DNA from 3 places in the Streptomyces sp. CAI-85 genome. Region 3 is predicted to be linked to each of the others. Evidence: riboswitches for the same ligand, from Rfam matches in the RefSeq annotation. Region 3 holds a riboswitch; each other region holds the start of a gene.

Region 1 (3,786 bases), on a different contig from region 3:
CGGTGCTGTTCAACTCCTGGGAGGCCACCTTCTTCGACATCTCCGAGGAGCAGCAGGCCGCCCTGGCCCGGCGCGCCGCGGAGATCGGCGTGGAGCTGTTCGTCGTCGACGACGGCTGGTTCGGGGCCCGCACCAGCGACCGGGCCGGGCTCGGCGACTGGCGGCCCAACCCCGAGCGCTTCCCGCACGGCCTCAAGCCGCTCGCCGACCGGGTGCATGCCCTCGGCATGCGGTTCGGGATCTGGGTCGAGCCCGAGATGGTCAACCCGGACAGCGATCTGTACCGGGCGCACCCCGACTGGGTGCAGTTCCAACCGGGACGAAAGCGGACGGAGTTCCGCAATCAGCTCATGCTGAACCTCGCCCGCGAGGACGTCCAGGAATACCTGTGGGACCAGCTCGACGGACTGCTCTCCAGCGCGCCCATCGACTATGTGAAGTGGGACTTCAACCGCTGCTTCACCGACGCGGGCTGGCCGGACGACCCCTATCCGCAGCGCCTGTGGGTCGACCACGTCAGGGCGCTGTACGCCCTGCTCGACCGGCTGCGGGCCGCCCACCCCGGGGTCGCCTTCGAGTCCTGCTCGGGCGGCGGCGGGCGGATCGACCTCGGGATCATGAGCCGTACCGACCAGGTGTGGACCTCCGACAACACCGACCCGCTGGACCGGCTCGGCATCCAGCACGGCTTCAGCCAGATCCACCCCGCCCGGGTGATGGCCGCCTGGGTCACCGACAGCCCCAACGCCCAGCTCAACGGCCGGGTCAGCTCTCTGCGGTTCCGGTTCGTGAGCGCCATGGCCGGGGTGCTCGGGATCGGCGGGGACCTCTCCGAGTGGAGCGCGGAGGAGCTGGCCGAGGCCCGGCGCTGGGTGGACCTCTACAAGGAGATCAGGCCCGTCGTGCAGCGGGGCGACCTGTACCGGCTGCGCCCGCCGACGGGCGGACTCAGTGCCGTGCAGTACGTGCGCGGCGACGAGAGCGTCGTCCTCGCCTGGCTCCAGGCGCAGCGCTACGGCGAACCCGTCCCGGCGCTGCGGCTGCGCGGACTCGACCCGGCAGCGACGTACGAATGCCGCGAAACGGGCGAAGTGCACCGAGGTGCGGTGCTGCTGCACCACGGACTGCGGACCGGGCTGAGCGGTGACCTCGATGCGGCGGTTATCCGACTGCGTCGCATCTAGGCGTTCTGTCCGAATTGAAATCCTTCATTCCAACTCGCTCTGGAATAAAGGAACCTGGAGCACTGTCACGTGAGCAGCGTCATACCGTGACCGTGCGTCGCCCGTCATGTTCACGTAATTCACATGCTTTTCCAGGGTGTTAAGGGAAAAAGGGGCCATTCGAAACACGGAGTGTCACCGGGAAATATCCCTGCGGATCAAGAGAAATGCGTCAACGGCACAACCTCTGCTTGTCCCTGTGCGTCGCGGTCGCCTACGTTCCAGACCAATCCGGACGGACGCCTCATCCTGCCGCCGTCCGGGGACCGCACACTCACCCGTGCACGGCAGGAGCGGGGGACCCACAGGCACAACCGCCTGTTCCGGTCCCGGAACAGGCTTGGGGTAAAGCCGTGCCTCGGCACGGCCGGACATCTCCAGTCCGCACCCGACAGCTCACCTCGCAGGCGCCGGAGAGGAATGCGCCATGCCCGCGAAGGGTAAGCACCGCCGTCCGAAGTCCCAGCGATTCACCCGCTCCATCGCCGCCGCCGGAACCGGCGGAGCCGCTCTCGCCCTCCCGCTCCTGGGGGCCACGGGTGCCCACGCGGCCCCCACCCAGTCCGCCTCGGCGTCCGTTCCGGAACAGGCCGTGGCGAAGACCGTGGAACGGGTCGCGGAGAAGACCGCGCAGGCGGCTCCGGTGGCACACAAGTCGGGCAAGTCGGGCGCGAAGCACAGCACGTACACCGTCCGCTCCGGCGACTACCTCTCGCGGATCGCCGACGAGCAGGGTGTCGACGGCGGCTGGCAGCGGCTGTACCAGGACAACCGGCGGGCCGTCGGCGACAACCCCTCGCTGATCCACCCGGGCCTGAAGCTGTCGATCGGCAAGAAGGCCGCGTCCTCCGCCCCCACCACCGCGCCCAAGTCGTCCGAGGCGCGTGGGTCGGCGCAGTCGGCCGAGCCCGTGCAGCCCTCGAAGCCGGCGCAGAAGTCGCAGCCCGCGCAGTCCTCGTCGTCCGCCGGCTCCTCGGACTCCCAGGCGTCGGCCTCGCAGCCGAGCACCCCGGCCGCCGAGAACTCCACCACCGCCTCCTCCGGGTTCAGCCTGCCGGTGGCCGGCGCCACGGTCGGTACGCCGTACCGGATGTCGGGCAGCATGTGGTCCAGCGGCTACCACACCGGTGTCGACTTCGTCGTCCCGACGGGCACCTCCCTCAAGGCCGTCGCGGCGGGCACCGTCGTCTCCGCCGGCTGGGGCGGCGCGTACGGCAACCAGGTCGTCATCAAGCTGAACGACGGCCACTACGCCCAGTACGCCCACCTGTCCTCGCTCTCCGTCTCGGCCGGCCAGACCGTGACCGCGGGCCAGCAGGTCGGCCTCTCGGGTGCCACCGGCAACGTGACCGGACCGCACCTGCACTTCGAGATCCGCACCACGCCGAACTACGGCTCGGACGTGGACCCGGTCGCCTACCTCCGCTCGCACGGAGTCTCGGTCGGCTGACCGGTCGACCGCCCCCGCACCAGCGCTTCCCGAGGCGCCCTGACAGGCCCTGACGCGCCGTCGAAGGCCGGACCCCGCTCCCGGGGTCCGGCCTTCGACGTACCGCGGGACGTTATTCCCCGGTTGGCCAACTCTTTAGGAGTGGCTTATCTCACCGTCCGTCAACCCCTGCCTACGGTCGCGTAAGTCACATTAGAAGGTGAATCATGATCTGCCGTGGCAGACGATTCGAAGAATGACAACAGATCAGTGATCGGGTCGTACGTGGCGGTGGGGGACAGCTTCACCGAGGGCGTCGGCGACCCTGGCCCCGACGGGGCGTTCGTCGGCTGGGCCGACCGGTTCGCGGTACTCCTCGCGGACCGCCGACCCGAGGGCGACTTCCGATACGCGAACCTGGCCGTGCGCGGCAAGCTGCTCGACCAGATCATGGAGGACCAGCTTCCGCAGGCCGTGGACCTCGCGCCCGACCTCGTGTCCTTCTGCGCCGGCGGCAACGACATCCTGCGGCCCGGCACCGACCCCGACGAGGTCGCCGAGCGCTTCGAGCGGGCGGTCGCGGCACTCACCGCCGTGTCCGGCACGGTCCTGGTGACCACCGGCTTCGACACCCGTGGCGTCCCCGTGCTCAAGCATCTGCGCGGCAAGATCGCCACCTACAACGGGCACGTCCGCGCCGTCGCCGACCGCTACGGCTGCCCGGTGCTCGACCTGTGGTCCCTGCGGTCCGTGCAGGACCGCCGGGCCTGGGACGGCGACCGACTCCATCTCTCCCCGGAGGGCCACACGCGTGTGGCGCTGCGCGCCGGGCAGGTCCTCGGCCTGGAGGTGCCGGCCGACCCGGAGCAGCCCTGGCCGCAGCTCCCGCCGCGCGGCACCCTCGAGATCCGCCGGGACGACGTCCACTGGGCGCGCGAGTACCTGGTGCCGTGGATCGGACGGCGGCTGCGCGGGGAGTCCTCGGGCGACCATGTGACCGCCAAGGGCACGCTCTCCCCCGACGACATCCGGACCCGGATCTCGGCGGTGGCGTGACCGAGCGGGACGGGGCGGCCGGCCGGCGCCGTAGGTACGACGAGTACGACCGGCCGCTCCACCAGTGAGGTGATCGGA
Region 2 (3,786 bases), on a different contig from region 3:
CCCTCCGCAGCACCGAGTCACCGTCGAGCGGGCGGCTCAGGTCGACCGAGAGCCGCCCCGACCACACCAGCGCGAGGACGGCGGGCCGTACGTCCTCGACCGGCCGGCCAGCCGCCAGGCGCCGTTCGGCGACCGTGAGGGGATCCCCGTCCTGCACCACCTCCCAGGCCCGCGCGATGTCCTCGTCCGGCACAAGCCCGGCCCGCCGGTAGGCGGCCAGGAACCGCACGTTGGCCAGCAGCACCGGATCCGCCCCCGACCAGATCTCGTACTGCCAGCCGTGGCCCTCCACCAGGTCCCCGGGCCAGGCCAGAGCCTCCGCGATCTTCGGATCAAGAAGGCGGTCGGCCGGCTTCACGTTGACCACGCGCACGTTGCCGTCCCCCAGCACCAGCAGGAAGTCCGGCACGTGCAGCCGCCACCGCCCACCCACCCGCGCCCGCAGACGGCACGGCTGGGCAAAAATCCTGACCACCTGCGGGTCGAAGTCCGCCAGCAGCAGCCGAGCCAGCTCCAGACGGCTCTCATAGACCACCAGCCCACGCGTCGTCGCCGACGCGTACTCCCCGGGATGATGCTTGTGCCCCTTCGCCGACCTGACCCGCCGCCACGGCACGGACCCGTCGAAACTGCCCCGACGCAGCTGGCTGAACTCCACGCTGCGGACCGAGTCGTCCTCGTACCGGATCGAAGCCGTCGCAGACTCCTGACTGCCAGCCCTCACGCTTGTACGCTTGGTGACCATGAGCTGACCGTAGGAAGTCGCCCAGGACCAAGAGGCCGGATGACCGAGAAGTTCCCGGGACTGACCACCACCGACCACAGGTGCTGCTAACGCCACCCGGAAGGTTGCTAGCCGACTGCTAGAGATCGACCGACACTGCTAACGCAGACCCGGAACCTACATCCCCCGGACAACCGATGTGCTTTCCACCCCGGGGATGGCGTAGAGTGGTGTTCACCGACGCGGGGTGGAGCAGCTCGGTAGCTCGCTGGGCTCATAACCCAGAGGTCGCAGGTTCAAATCCTGTCCCCGCTACTGAAGGCCGAGGGCCGGAATCCGAGAGGGTTCCGGCCCTCGGTGCGTTCCGTCCCTCCATGCGCGGTCACCTCCGGTGATCGGTCGTGCGCGCTGCGCATAACAAGTGAGTCACCATCAAAACGGGGATGACTACTGAACGGTTCCCGGGGTAGGGGCGGTGCCGGTCAACTCGCCCGTTTTTCATCGTTCATGGCCTGAAAGTCCAGGCCAGAAATGTTGTTGATCAAGGGGAACAGCTTGGAATAGCGCCCCCGGGTCTATTAACGTTCGATAACGCAGCGCGGTCGTCCCAGCCGTCACAAGCGACGGCTCCGTGCGCACGCGCCGAATCCCGCAAGGGAACCGGGGAACCACCACCTTGGGGTGAATCGCACGGCAGCCGCCGTGACCTCTGAACTCACAGAGTCACGAACGGTATACGCGCGTAGGAGACCTTCCCGCTCCGAACCCGTCAGCTAACCCGGTAGGCGGCGGAAGGAAAGGAGTGCGCCCGCGTGGTGTCCAACCGGCCTGCCCCCGAAGCCCCGTTCGTGCCGAGTCAGCGGTCCGCCGACACCTTCGTCTACGGCGGCGCGCGCACCGACGACGAGGGCCCCTGGGAGGAGTGGAACCCCACCGCGGAGTCCGTCCGCCCGCCCCGGGGCAAGCACCGGGTCGCCAAGCAGCGCGGCGGCGGCGGGTTCGCCCGTAGCTCCACCGTGCTCGGCGTCGGCGTCATCGCCGCCGTCAGCGCCGGCGGGATGGCCAGCGCCAACACCGGCAAGGCCCCGGTCTCCATCTCCCTGCCGGACCTGCCCAACGTCGGCTCGCTGATATCCGACGACGAGCCCGCCGAGGACACCGCCCCCACGCTCAGCAGCTTCGGCAGCGTGACCACCCCGCAGGCCGACGACACCGCCCCGCAGAGCGCCGCCGACGCCGGCGAGGCCCTGCGCAGCCGGATCATGGCCCAGGTCGAGTCGCAGCAGACGCAGGTCGAGACGCAGGCCCAGCTCGCCGCCGCGGAAGCCGCGGCCAAGGCCGAGGCCGACGCCGTCGCCAAGGCCGAGAAGGAGGCGGAGGCCAAGGCCACCGCCGCCAAGGAGAAGGCCGAGGCGGAGGCCAAGGAGAAGGCCGAGGCCGCGCGCCTCGCCGAGCTGGCCACGCAGTACGCGCTGCCGACCTCCTCGTACACGATCACCTCGACCTTCGGTGAGGCCGGCGCCTACTGGTCCTCCGGCTACCACACCGGCCTGGACTTCGCCGCCCCCACGGGCACGCTGATCAAGGCCGTGCACAGCGGCACGATCACGTCGGCGGGCTGGGACGGCTCGTACGGCTACAAGACCGTGCTCACCCTCGACGACGGCACCGAGATCTGGTACGCCCACCAGTCGTCGATCAGCGTCAGCGTCGGCCAGAAGGTCGCCACCGGCGATGTCATCGGCCGCGTCGGCGCCACCGGCAACGTCACCGGCGCCCACCTCCACTTGGAGGTCCACCCGGGCGGCAGCGCGTCGGGCATCGACCCGGGCGCCTGGCTGCGGAGCAAGGGCCTCAACCCCTGAGGTTCCCTCCCCGAGACTGATCCGCCCGCCGCTTCACATGCTGTTCGCACGGCGGGCGGAATCGGTTCGGCACCGGTGACCGTTGGGAAGAGGCATGACCGCTCTTCGCAAGCTCGGCACCTCCGACCTCCAGGTCTTCCCGCTCTCCCTCGGCGGCAACGTCTTCGGCTGGACCGCCGACGGGACCACCTCCTTCGCCGTCCTCGACGCCTACACCGCCGCCGGCGGCAACTTCCTCGACACCGCCGACTCCTACTCGGCGTGGATCGAGGGCAACAGCGGCGGCGAGTCCGAGACCCTGATCGGCCGCTGGACCGCCGCCCGCGGCAACCGCGACGACCTGGTGATCGCCACCAAGGTCAGCCAGCATCCGGACTTCCCCGGCCTGACCGCCGCCAACATCAAGGCCGCCGCCGACGCCTCCCTGCGCCGCCTCGGCACCGACCACATCGACCTGTACTACACCCACTTCGACAAGCCCGAGGTGCCGGTCGAGGAGATCGTCGGCGCCCTCGACGACCTGGTGCGGGCAGGCAAGGTGCGGTACACGGCCGCCTCCAACATCTCGCCGGAACGCCTCCGGGCGTCCCTGGAGTTCTCCGACCGCGAGGGCCTCGCCCGGTACGTGGCCCTCCAGCCCCACTACAACCTGGTCTCCCGCGACACCTACGAGGGCCCCCTCCAGGACCTCGCCGAACGCTCGGGGCTCGCCGCCCTCCCCTACTCCGGGCTCGCCTCCGGCTTCCTCACCGGCAAGTACCGGCCGGGCGGTGCGACGGTGGACAGCGCGCGGGCCGGGAAGGCCGGCGGGCATCTGGAGACGGAGCGGGGCCGCCGGGTCCTCACCGTGCTGGACGAGATCGCCCGCGAGCACGGCGCCGAGGTCGCCACGGTCGCCCTGTCCTGGCTCGCCGCCCGCCCGACGGTCACCGCCCCCATCGCCTCGGCCCGCACCCCGGAACAGCTCCCCGCCCTGCTGGCGGTGGCGGAACTGAAGCTGACGGAGGACGAAGTGGGGCGGCTCACGGCGGCGTCGGACTGAGCGGCGGGGGCGACGAGGTGCCGTGCCGGGCGGTGCTGGGCTGAGCGGCTGGGCGTCGTGCCGCGGCGTCGGCGCGGGACGGTCGGAGGCCGGACCGTCCCGGCGCCCTACGACCGGTACGGGTTGGGGAGCGGGTGGGGGAGCGTCGGATATGC
Region 3 (3,786 bases):
AGATGGCGAGCGCCCCGCCCGCCACCCACTGGTCCCCGGCGCCCTCGGTCACCTGCCGCGGGTCGAAGCGCGCCAGCATCAGCACGTAGAGGACCAGCCCCAGCCAGAACAGCACCAGCGCGGCGTGCGCCAGCCACTCCGTCAGTTCCTCCGCGGCCAGGGTCGCCGCCAGCACCGCGAGCCCCTCGGTGGCCACACAGCACAGGAAGACCGCCCCGGGCATCCGCCGCGTCCAGTGCCGCATGACGCGCAGCAGCAGTACCGGCCACAGGACCGCCGCGACCGCCAGCAGCGCCGCGGCCGGGACCGGCCAGCCCAGCGTCGACAGGCGGGTCCCGAGGACGGTCGTGGCGGCCACGGCGGTCAGCCCGCCCGGTGTCGACGCCTCCGACAGCCAGCGTTCGCGCTCCCGCACCAGCCGGAGGACGAAGTCCGCGGCCAGCCCCACCCAGCCGGCGCCGGCCAGCGCCAGCATCACGCGCGACAGGCCCTCGTGGCCGGCCAGGTGCAGGGCGATCGACAGGATGCCGGTCGCCATCACGGCGGCCCCGGCCGCCGGGGGACGCTCCGCCCACCAGGCACGAAGGGCGGGACCGGCGGGACCGGAGGAGGGCGCGGGGGAGGGGGAGCCGGGCATGGAGCCGATGCTAGGGAGTGAGCGGCGCCGTGAGCGGGGGCACGCGCGCGGGGGCGGCGAAAAACCGGCATACGCGCGCGTACCGCCGGAAAGCGGCGCACGCGCGTGTGCGGTGCGTCAGGCCGGCCGGACCACGCTGTGGATCGCCGACTCGCCGTCGTAGTAGACCGACTCCTCGCGCACGTACGTGCCCGGCTTCGGGGCGTGGATCATCATGCCGTTGCCTATGTAGATGCCGACATGGCTGACGCCCTCGTAGAAGAACACCAGGTCACCGGGGCGGGCGTCGGCGAGGGAGACGGTGGTGCCGAAGGTCACCTGGTCGTAGGTGGTGCGCGGCAGGGTGACCCCGGCGGCCTTCCAGGCGGCCTGGGTCAGGCCGGAGCAGTCGTAGGAGCCGGGGCCGGTCGCGCCCCAGACGTACGGCTTGCCGATCTGCGCGCGGGCGAAGGCGAGCGCCTTCTCGGCCTTGGTGGAGACCGTGCCGCCGCCCGGAGAGGACGAGGACGTGGGGGAGGGGGACGGGGACGGCGTGCCCGTGTCCGTGGCCGGCGCGGTGGCCGCCTGCCGCTGGGCCAGTTCCGCCGCCTTGCGCGCGGCCTCCTCCTGGCGCTGTCGCTCGATCGCCGCCAGCCGGGCCTGCTCCTGGGCGGTCAGCCGGGACAGCAGCTCGCGCGCGGTGGCGAGCTTCTTCTGGACGGTCGCCTTGGCGGTCTTCAGCTCGCGCTGGGTGTCGGTGAGCGCGGCGAGACCCTCACCGGCCTCCTGGCGCTTCCGCATCGTCGTCGACTGCTCGGTGACGTAGTCGTCGACCATGCTCTTCTGACGTTCGGTCAGGCGTCCCATGAGCTGGGCCTGGTCGAAGTAGTCCTGCGGGGTGTCGGCGAGCAGGAAGGTCGCCGTGTCCGGCGCGGCGGCTCCGGTGCGGTACTGGGCGGCGGCGAAGGAACCCAGCTCCTCGCGCGCCTCGTTGAGGTTCTGGGTGCGCCGGGCGACGTCGTCGAGGAGACCGGCGACGCGCTTGCGCTGGGTGGTCGTCCTCTCCTTGGCGGCGTTGTACTTCTCGGTCGCCGACTCGGCCTGGCGGTAGAGGTCGCCGACCTTCTTCTCGACCTCCTCCAGGCTCGGGGTGCCGTCGTCCGAGGAGGGGGCGGCGTTCGCCGACTGGGAGAACAGGGCCACGGACGTGAGGGCGGCGGTGGCGAGGGCGGGTGTGCGGATGCCCGCCACGCGCGGACCGGAGGCACGCCGTGGCTTGCGGTGCTGCGACGCCAAAGGAGGCGACTCCTTCCATCGTCCGCCTACCGGGTTAGCTGTCGGGTTCGGGCGGGTGGTTCGGAAGGGTTGCCCTACGGCCTGTCCCCGCGCAGGGCGGGGAGTGGGGCCGATTCACCCCGGAGTTTCGGTGGGTCCCCGGCTCCGGGCGCCGTGCGGAAGGGGCGTGGCCGGACTCGGCGGAGGCCGCGCGGCCCGGCGAGGTTCGCCGGTGGAGGTCGTACGGCCTGTTCGGCACCGTAGCCAACGTGTGTGGCCCTTGTGAAGGTTGATGGGTGATATGTCCGATACATTTTCGTGACCTGAGGAAAAGTGCCCCCGCTCGATCACGGGTCGTGATAAGGCCGCCCCGGAAGGTGAGTGGCGGGATGTTTCGGGGACCGGGACCGGTTGTCAGTGGCGCCCCCTAGACTCGGAGAGCGATGAGCAGCCTCTTTGACGACAGCTTCCTGGCGGACCTCCAGGGCCCCCGCGCCCATGAGGAGGAGCCCCCGCCGCCGCCCGAGGACGATCACTCTCCGGAGCACCTTCCGGAGGATCTGTTCGGCGGGAAGTTCGACACGCCCCCGGACCGGGACGCCCACTACCGCGACGGCGCCCCGCGCCCGGTGCTGGACGCGGCGGCCCTCCTGGACGGGCTGAACGACAACCAGCGCGCGGCCGTCGTGCACGCCGGCACCCCGCTGCTCATCGTGGCCGGCGCCGGCTCCGGCAAGACGCGCGTGCTCACCCACCGCATCGCCCACCTGCTCGCCGAGCGCCAGGTCCACCCGGGCCAGATCCTCGCGATCACCTTCACCAACAAGGCCGCGGGCGAGATGAAGGAGCGCGTCGAGCAGCTCGTCGGCCCGCGCGCGAACGCGATGTGGGTGATGACGTTCCACAGCGCGTGCGTGCGGATCCTGCGGCGCGAGTCGAAGAAGCTCGGCTTCACCTCCTCCTTCTCGATCTACGACGCCGCCGACTCCAAGCGTCTGATGGCGCTCGTCTGCCGCGATCTGGACCTCGACCCCAAGCGCTACCCGCCCAAGTCCTTCAGCGCCAAGATCAGCAACCTGAAGAACGAGCTGATCGACGAGGAGGACTTCGCGGCCCAAGCCACTGACGGTTTCGAGAAGACCCTCGCCCAGGCGTACGCGATGTACCAGTCGCGGCTGCGCGAGGCCAACGCCCTCGACTTCGACGACCTGATCATGACGACGGTCAATCTGCTGCGCGCCTTCCCCGATGTCGCCGAGCACTACCGCCGCCGCTTCCGGCATGTCCTGGTCGACGAGTACCAGGACACCAACCACGCCCAGTACGCCCTGGTCAGGGAGCTGGTCGGCACCTCCGAGCACCCCGTCGACGTCCCTCCGAACGAGTTCGACGTGCCGCCGGCCGAGCTGTGCGTCGTGGGTGACGCCGACCAGTCGATCTACGCCTTCCGGGGCGCGACGATCCGCAACATCCTCCAGTTCGAGGAGGACTACCCGGACGCGACGACGATCCTGCTGGAGCAGAACTACCGCTCCACGCAGACCATCCTGTCCGCCGCCAACGCGGTCATCGAGCGCAACGAGTCCCGCCGCCCCAAGAACCTGTGGACCAACGCGGGCGCGGGCGCGCGCATCACCGGCTATGTCGCCGACACCGAGCACGACGAGGCGCAGTTCGTCGCCGACGAGATAGACCGCCTCACGGACGCGGGCGACGCCAAGGCCGGTGACGTCGCGGTCTTCTACCGCACCAACGCCCAGTCCCGTGTCTTCGAAGAGGTCTTCATCCGCGTCGGCCTGCCCTACAAGGTCGTCGGCGGGGTCCGCTTCTACGAGCGCAAGGAGGTCCGGGACGTCCTCGCCTATCTGCGGGTCCTTGCCAACCCGGAGGACTCC

Evidence for each region. A riboswitch is a leader RNA that binds a small molecule or an ion and turns the genes downstream of it on or off. The one in region 3 is predicted to bind cyclic di-AMP.
Region 1: it holds a riboswitch for cyclic di-AMP, as region 3 does, so the genes downstream of both, G6W55_RS17135 (M23 family metallopeptidase) here and G6W55_RS26395 (NlpC/P60 family protein) in region 3, are expected to answer to the same signal.
Region 2: it holds a riboswitch for cyclic di-AMP, as region 3 does, so the genes downstream of both, G6W55_RS27830 (M23 family metallopeptidase) here and G6W55_RS26395 (NlpC/P60 family protein) in region 3, are expected to answer to the same signal.

The regions. Positions count from the first base shown of each region.
Region 1 covers NZ_JAANNX010000012.1:163,379-167,164, reverse strand. Annotated here, with positions in the region: gene G6W55_RS17140 (alpha-galactosidase) at 1-1,184, shown strand, start outside; cyclic di-AMP (ydaO/yuaA leader) riboswitch at 1,489-1,646, shown strand; gene G6W55_RS17135 (M23 family metallopeptidase) at 1,651-2,673, shown strand; gene G6W55_RS17130 (SGNH/GDSL hydrolase family protein) at 2,923-3,708, shown strand.
Region 2 covers NZ_JAANNX010000038.1:20,670-24,455, forward strand. Annotated here, with positions in the region: gene G6W55_RS27820 (TnsA-like heteromeric transposase endonuclease subunit) at 1-724, opposite strand, end outside; tRNA gene G6W55_RS27825 (tRNA-Met) at 966-1,039, shown strand; cyclic di-AMP (ydaO/yuaA leader) riboswitch at 1,355-1,529, shown strand; gene G6W55_RS27830 (M23 family metallopeptidase) at 1,537-2,589, shown strand; gene G6W55_RS27835 (aldo/keto reductase) at 2,684-3,631, shown strand; gene G6W55_RS27840 (PrsW family intramembrane metalloprotease) at 3,739-3,786, opposite strand, start outside.
Region 3 covers NZ_JAANNX010000032.1:48,025-51,810, forward strand. Annotated here, with positions in the region: gene G6W55_RS26390 (tellurite resistance/C4-dicarboxylate transporter family protein) at 1-637, opposite strand, end outside; gene G6W55_RS26395 (NlpC/P60 family protein) at 755-1,912, opposite strand; cyclic di-AMP (ydaO/yuaA leader) riboswitch at 1,920-2,089, opposite strand; gene pcrA (DNA helicase PcrA) at 2,335-3,786, shown strand, end outside.